Regions from separate parts of the Methylorubrum sp. SL192 genome, predicted to be linked through region 1. Evidence: predicted binding sites of a transcription regulator. Region 1 holds the regulator's gene; each other region holds the start of a gene.
The links. The regulator LexA, encoded in region 1, represses DNA repair genes until DNA is damaged. The targets are predictions, from matches to a motif close to TGTTCNNNNTGTGTTCNG.
Positions count from the first base shown of each region.

Region 2: OVA30_RS06450 (glycosyl transferase) is a predicted target of LexA. The motif match lies at 635-652, and genes of this name have one in related genera.
Region 3: OVA30_RS22695 (ATP-dependent helicase) is a predicted target of LexA. The motif match lies at 1,067-1,084, and genes of this name have one in related genera.

Region 1 is NZ_JAPPQV010000003.1:4,146,057-4,148,319, forward strand. Features, by position in the region: gene OVA30_RS19975 (ComEC/Rec2 family competence protein) at 1-398, shown strand, start outside; gene lexA (transcriptional repressor LexA) at 392-1,114, opposite strand; gene OVA30_RS19985 (helix-turn-helix domain-containing protein) at 1,523-1,984, opposite strand; gene OVA30_RS19990 (hypothetical protein) at 2,045-2,263, shown strand, end outside.
Region 2 is NZ_JAPPQV010000003.1:1,221,545-1,223,807, forward strand. Features, by position in the region: gene OVA30_RS06445 (EAL domain-containing protein) at 1-480, opposite strand, end outside; gene OVA30_RS06450 (glycosyl transferase) at 910-1,941, shown strand; gene OVA30_RS06455 (NAD-dependent epimerase/dehydratase family protein) at 1,953-2,263, shown strand, end outside.
Region 3 is NZ_JAPPQV010000003.1:4,695,750-4,698,012, forward strand. Features, by position in the region: gene OVA30_RS22685 (AsmA family protein) at 1-568, opposite strand, end outside; gene OVA30_RS22690 (hypothetical protein) at 729-980, opposite strand; gene OVA30_RS22695 (ATP-dependent helicase) at 1,096-2,263, shown strand, end outside.

The sequences.
Region 1 (2,263 bases):
AAGCCGCGACCGGTGCCGCCGGGCCGCGCTGCGACCGGATCGGCTGCACCCTCACGGCCGTGGACGGGCGCGCCGTCGCTCTCGTCATGGACAAACGCGCTTTCGCGGAGGATTGCGCGCGGGCCGACATTCTCATCACCCGACTGCGTGCTCCGCCGGGCTGCGCCGCGCCGCTGATCGCCGACCGGACGTTCCTAGCGGTGCGGGGCGCCACGGCGATCCGCCTCGGAACGGCAGGACCTGAAATCACCACTGCCCGCGGGGCCGGTCAGCCGAAGCCCTGGCAGCCCCGGCCTGCCAGCGCGGCGACACCGGCAACCGAGGCGGGCCCCCAATCTCCCAACGATCCAAGTGCGGCGGATCCATCAGACCCGCCGCTCCCCGAAAATCCTCAGTAACGGCGCACGAGGCTGACGAGCTTGCCCTGGATGCGCACCCGATCGGGCCCGAGCACGCGGGTCTCGTAGGCCGGGTTGGCGGCTTCCAGCGCGATCGACGAGCCGCGGCGGCGCAGGCGCTTGAGGGTCGCCTCCTCGTCGTCGATCAGCGCGACGATGATGTCGCCATTGTTGGCGGTCTCCTGTTTGTGGATCACCACGAGGTCGCCATCGAGAATGCCGGCCTCGATCATCGAATCGCCGCGCACTTCCAGCGCGTAATGCTCTCCGCCCGACAGGAAGTCGGGGGACATCGAAATCGAGTGGCTCTGGCTCTCGATCGCCGAGATCGGCACACCGGCAGCGATCCGGCCCATCACCGGCACCATCACCGATTGGCCCTTGCCGTCATGGGCCTGAAGCATGGGAGGCTTCGGCGCGGCGGGCTTGGCCGAAAGACCGCCCTCGACCACGCTCGGCGTGAAGCGCCGCGGCTCGGACGATGCGGGCTTGGCCGCCGGCATGTCGGGCATGCGCAGGATCTCGATCGCCCGCGCCCGGTTCGGCAGACGGCGGAGAAACCCGCGCTCTTCCAGCGCCATGATCAGGCGGTGGATGCCGGATTTGGATTTCAGGTCGAGCGCGTCCTTCATTTCGTCGAAGGACGGCGGCACACCGCTCTCCTGCATCCTCTGCTGGATGAACTGGAGCAGTTCGAGTTGCTTGCGGGTCAGCATGCGGCACCTGCTGTCGACCGCGGGCCGGGGGCGCCGCAGAATCGTTGAAAACAAAGCACGAACAGCCTAGACGTTCCTCTCCTGTTCCGCAAGCATCCCTCCGGAAGCGACAGTGGTGGGCGCGTTTTCGAAAATCGGCGGCGGCCCATAATCGATAATCAGCGGGTAGTTTTGGAGAAACGCATTACTAACAACGACTTAAATGCCTTTTGAGGGGTGTCCAATCGCAACGACTGTTCGCGCCTGCCGCTCGCCGCCGATTATCGATAACGCATTGCCGCTGATGCGTTTTTTGCGGACCCACTTTCCAGCCTGCGTGTGATTGCGGACCCTATTGCGGACCCCGCGGGGTAAGAGTGCGCGAGATTTCCGAAGGCCCAATCGTCGACGAGGACGCAAGTGGAGCAATCAGTAGGCGCGCAGCGTCTCAATCCAGACCGGAATGTCGGCATCGGCAATTTCTGTCCGTACCTCATTATAGATGGCGAAAAGTTTATCGGGATCACTTTCCAGGCCAAAGCGTCGCTTCAAATATGCATGTAAACCTCCGAGCCTAAATCCGAAATATATTGCTTCGTAATTCGGCGCGCCGTAACCGGCGTCGGGGTATTCAAGAACTACGAGCCTTATGAGCGCGAATATATAAGCCTCACGCAGGCCTATTAATCCGGATGTCGGCAAATCGCGTCCTGCGCTTCGGGCAGCCTTGCTGAACACTCGCAGTTTGTATCGTTCGGGCACGGCGCCGCGACGTCGCCAGCCAGCGATGGTTGATGGATCTATCCCAAGCTGATCCGCCAACTCCCGGTCCAACTCCACCCCTGCTTCTCGCTTGAGGCTGTCGATTTCGTCGCCAACGCCATCTGCCATGTTGCATCACATTTCACAAGATGTCATACGTCATGTAATGACATGTTGTGCGAGCTTAACATGAACGTTGTCCTTCACGACAGCCTCGCCGCCTATGAGCGGGAGTACAATCTTGTGCGTGGCGCCCTCACCTCGAAAGGGACGTCGCTGAACGCTTGGTTGTCGGAACAGGGAATAAATCGGCAGCTCGCCTATCGGGCGCTCAAGGGGCAATCACTCGGCCGCAAGGCCGTCGCTGTCCGCGCGCAGATCCTGAGAGACGTTCTTGGCTCGGCCGCC
Region 2 (2,263 bases), 2.9 Mb from region 1:
GGTGCCGGGATCGATGGTGATCAGGAACTGGTCGGCGTCGAGGCTCTCGTCGCGCTCGGGCCGGATGCCCTCGCTTGCGGTGATCGCGGCGATGCGCGAGCCGCCGAGATCGGGCCAGATCACCCCGGAGCCGACGAGGCGGAAATGCGGGGCGACCAGCAGGCGGTCGATCTGCTCGTCGGTGTCGTTGGTGAGCGCGAACACCATCCAGTCCGGCCGCGCGCCCGCCTCGCGCGCTTTGACCGCGATGCGCCGCACGATCCCGTCCTTGCCAGGGGCGGTGGAGATCTGGATCAGGTCGCCGTCCGAGCGGTAGCGCTCGATCGTCGGCGTCAGATCGATGGCGGGCGCGTCGAGGGTGACGCGCACGGCCTCGACCGCGTGGGCGGGGGCGGCGGTCCCGATCAGGCCGGCGAAAGAGCCCGCCACGGCCGTCAGGATCGCGAGGGCCAGGGCAAGGGCCAGTGAAAGCGTGCGCAACGGGCGATTCTTGACAACCGGCTTGAGCGGTGGGGGCGAGCGGCCAAGTCGTATCGGCGGCTTCCGGCCCCCGCAAGGCAAGCCGGCCGGGACGCGCGGCCCACCCACCGCTCTTTCGGCGGACCGTGGGACGCGGATCGCGTGGCTTTGCGGCCAAAACAAGTTGGGATCGGTTGCCGTGGTCTCGCTTGGACTGATGCGGGCGGGTAGAGCGGGCGATATGCGAAGGATTGGACGATGCCGCTTCAGAACCCTCCCCACTCTGCGGGGGAGGATGCCTGCGGAGCAGGCGGGTGAGGGGCGGCGCGGCGGTGACATGTCCGGCTGGCCTCGACCCGATTGGCACCGCGTTCCCCTCACCCGACCCCCTTCGGGGGCCACCCTCCCCCGCAGAGGGGGGAGGGCTGCTGCGCGCCGTCCCGCAATCCAATGACCCTCGCTCCGCTCCTCACCGTCCCGCTGGCGGCGCTGCTCTCCGCTGGCTTGATCGTGCTGCTGAAGCCGCTGCTGCAGCGCTACGCCCTGGCGCGGCCGAACGCCCGCTCCAGCCACCGGGTGCCGACGCCCCAGGGGGGCGGGATCGCGATCATCGCCGCCGCGCTGATCACGGCGGTCGTCCTGGCCGTGCCGACCGGGATCGCGCTCGGGGGCGTCGAGCTGCCGGTGCTGGCGCTCTCGGTGATCGCTCTTGCCGTGGTCGGGGCCGTCGACGACATCCGGCCGTTGCCGGCCTCGCTCCGCCTCGTGATCCAGGCCGGCGCGGTCGCCGCCGTCGTGCTCACCGCCGAGGGCCGTCTGCTGCCGGACGCCCCGCTCTGGCTGGAGCGGTCCTTCGCGATCCTCGCCGGGCTCTGGTTCGTGAACCTCGTCAACTTCATGGACGGGCTCGACTGGATGACGCTGGCCGAGTTCGTGCCGCCCACCGCCTTTCTGTTCGCCCTCGGCCTCGCGGGCCGCTACGCGCCCGAGCCGACGCTGGTCGCCGGCGCCCTGCTCGGGGGCCTTCTCGGCTTCGCGCCGTTCAACCGGCCGGTGGCACGGCTGTTCATGGGCGATGTCGGCTCGCTGCCGATCGGGCTGATCGTGGCGTGGCTGCTGTTCCGCCTCGCGGGGCAGGGGGGATTGCACGAGGGCTTGGAAGGCGGCTTGGCCGCCGCGCTGATCCTGCCGCTCTATCCCATCACCGACGCGACGCTCACCCTGCTGTGGCGCCTGCGGCGGGGGGAGGCCGTCTGGCAGGCCCATCGCAGCCACTATTATCAGGTCGCCACCGTCAACGGGTTCTCCGTGCGGGAGACTGTCGGCTCAGTCTTTGCCCTGCAGGTCGCGCTGGCCGCGCTGGCGGGCGTGACCTTGCTTTGGCCGTCTAGGACCGTCACGCTCTCTTGCCTCGTCCTCGCGGCGGGGCTGGTCGGGTGGCTGCTGCACCGGTTCGCGACGCCGCGGGCCGCCAGCGCGTGAGGGGATAACGGGTGAGCGGAAAGCTGATCGCGCTGACGGGAGCCACCGGCTTCATCGGACGCCACCTGCTGCGGGCGCTCTCGGAACGGGGCTACCGGGTCCGGGTGCTGCTGCGGCGCCCCGTCGAGGTGCCGGAGGGTGCCAGCGGCGCGGTGGTGGGCGATCTGGCCCGGCCGATGAACATGGCCGCCGCGCTCACCGGGGTCGATGCAGTGGTGCATTCCGCCGGCCTCGCCCACTCCATGTCCGGCGCACCCGAGGACGATTTTCGCAACTCGAACACCGAGGCGACGCGCAAGCTCGCCGACGCCGCGCAGCGGGC
Region 3 (2,263 bases), 550 kb from region 1:
CCACGCTGGTGGCGAGGTGGAACGGGCTTCCCCTCGCCGTCCCCTCCGCAAGCCAGGGTCCGGCCAGCGCCGGCGCCCTGAGGCGAAGGTTCTCGGCCGCGAACTGCTCCTGCGGCGCCTCGCCCGTCCGCAGAGTGGCGACCGTGAGGCGCCGGATCCGCAGGTCGTCGATGACGATGTCGCGGCGCAGCGTCTGCGGTTCGCGCGGCAGCAGCAGCGCCTCGTCGGAGACCGGCAGGGTAAGCCCGGCGCGCTCGACCGAGGTCTGGACGAAGCGGACCTCGCCCTTGAGCAGGGGCGCCAGCGCGATCTCCGCATCGACCGCCTGCGCGTCGAGGGCCGGCCCGTCCGCGGCGCCGAGCCGGAGGCGCGCGAGGCGAAGATGCGGAGAGGGCAGCAGGCGCAGGTCGATGGCGCCCTCGCTGCGGGCACCGGCTCCGAGGGAGTCGCTCAACGTGCGGTCGATCAGCGCGCGATGAGCCGACCAGTCGATGAACGGCGGCACCGCAAGGGCCGCCACGAGAACCAGCACGACGGCGCCCGCGAGCGCGGTCAGGGAATCACGCACCGTTATCGCTTCCGCCTGGCCTGCGGACCGCAGGACTTCGTTCGCGTGTCACACGCGTTCGAAGGGCCGATGCCTTTTGAACGGCGCGAAACCCGCGTTCCTGCGGCCATAGCACAGGCCGCGGCCGGCCCGCACCTCACGCTCAAGCTTTCGCCGCGTGTCAGCGGCGGATGCCGAAGGACGGCCCGGCCGGCGGCGGAACGTTGAGCGGCGCACGCTGGATCTGGTTGCGGATGGCGCTGTTCTCCAAAGTCTGGCGCTGTTCGAAGTTGCGGTTCTGGTTCTGGTACTCGAACGACTGGTTCTGCCGGCTCGTGGCGCCGCGATTGCCGGGGCTCTGGGCCCAAGCGGGCGTCAGTGCCGGAGTCAGGGTGGTGAGCAGGGTAAGGAGGGCGAGAGACGGGGCGCGCATGGCCTCGCATCCTTCATCGATGAGGGGTTCGGGTTTCCCGAGTGACGCGTGAGGGGGGCCGCCGGTTCCGGATCGGGTCTCGACGGCGTTCGCCTTTTGGTCCAGGGATGCGCGCATGATGCAAGAGCCCAACGACGCGCCCGGCGCGTTCCGGCCGCGCCCGTCCGACGACGAAGCGCCGTCGGCCCCGACCTCCATCGCCGCCCGCGCCATGGCTGCCCTGCGACCCGAGGGCGCGTCCTACCTCTCCGGCCTCAACCCGGAGCAGCGCCGCGCCGTGGAGGCGACGGAGGGCCCCGTGCTCGTGCTGGCGGGCGCGGGCACCGGCAAGACGCGGGTTCTGACGACGCGCATCGCCCACCTCATCGCCACCGGCAAGGCGCGTCCCTACGACATCCTCTCGGTGACCTTCACCAACAAGGCCGCCCGCGAGATGAAGCACCGCATCGGCGGGCTGATCGGGCCGGCGGGCGAGGGCATGCCCTGGCTCGGCACCTTCCACGCCATCGGCACCAAGATCCTGCGCCGCCATGCCGAACTCGTCGGGCTGAAATCCGACTTCACGATTCTCGGCACCGACGACCAGCTCCGCCTGATGAAGCAGGTCATCAGCGACCAGAACATCGACGAGAAGCGCTGGCCGGCGCGCTCGCTGGCCCACACCATCGACGGCTGGAAGAACCGGGGCTTGAGTCCCGAACAGGTGCCGCCGGGCGAGGCGCAGTCCTTCGCCTTCGGCAAGGGCGGGCAGCTCTACGCGGCGTATCAGGCCCGGCTCGCGACGCTCAACGCGGTCGATTTCGGCGACCTCCTGCTGCTCTGCCTCAAGCTGTGGCGCGAGAATCCGGACATCCTGGCCAATTACCAGGACCGCTTCCGCTACATCCTCGTGGACGAGTACCAGGACACCAACGTCGCACAGTATCTCTGGTTGAGGCTTCTCGCCCAGGCGCGGAAAAACGTCGCCTGCGTCGGCGACGACGATCAGTCGATCTACGGCTGGCGCGGCGCCGAGGTCGACAACATCCTGCGCTTCGAGCACGACTTCCCCGGCGCCACCGTGGTGCGGCTGGAGCGCAATTACCGCTCGACCGGCCACATCCTCGCCGCGGCGTCCGGGCTCATCGCCAAGAACGAGGGACGCCTTGGTAAGACCCTGCGGACCGAGGACGAGGCGGGCGAGCCCGTCACGGTCACGGGCTCATGGGATTCCGAGGAGGAGGCGCGTCAGGTCGCCGAATCGATCGAGTCTCTCCAGCGCAGGGGGCACGCGCTCTCGGAGA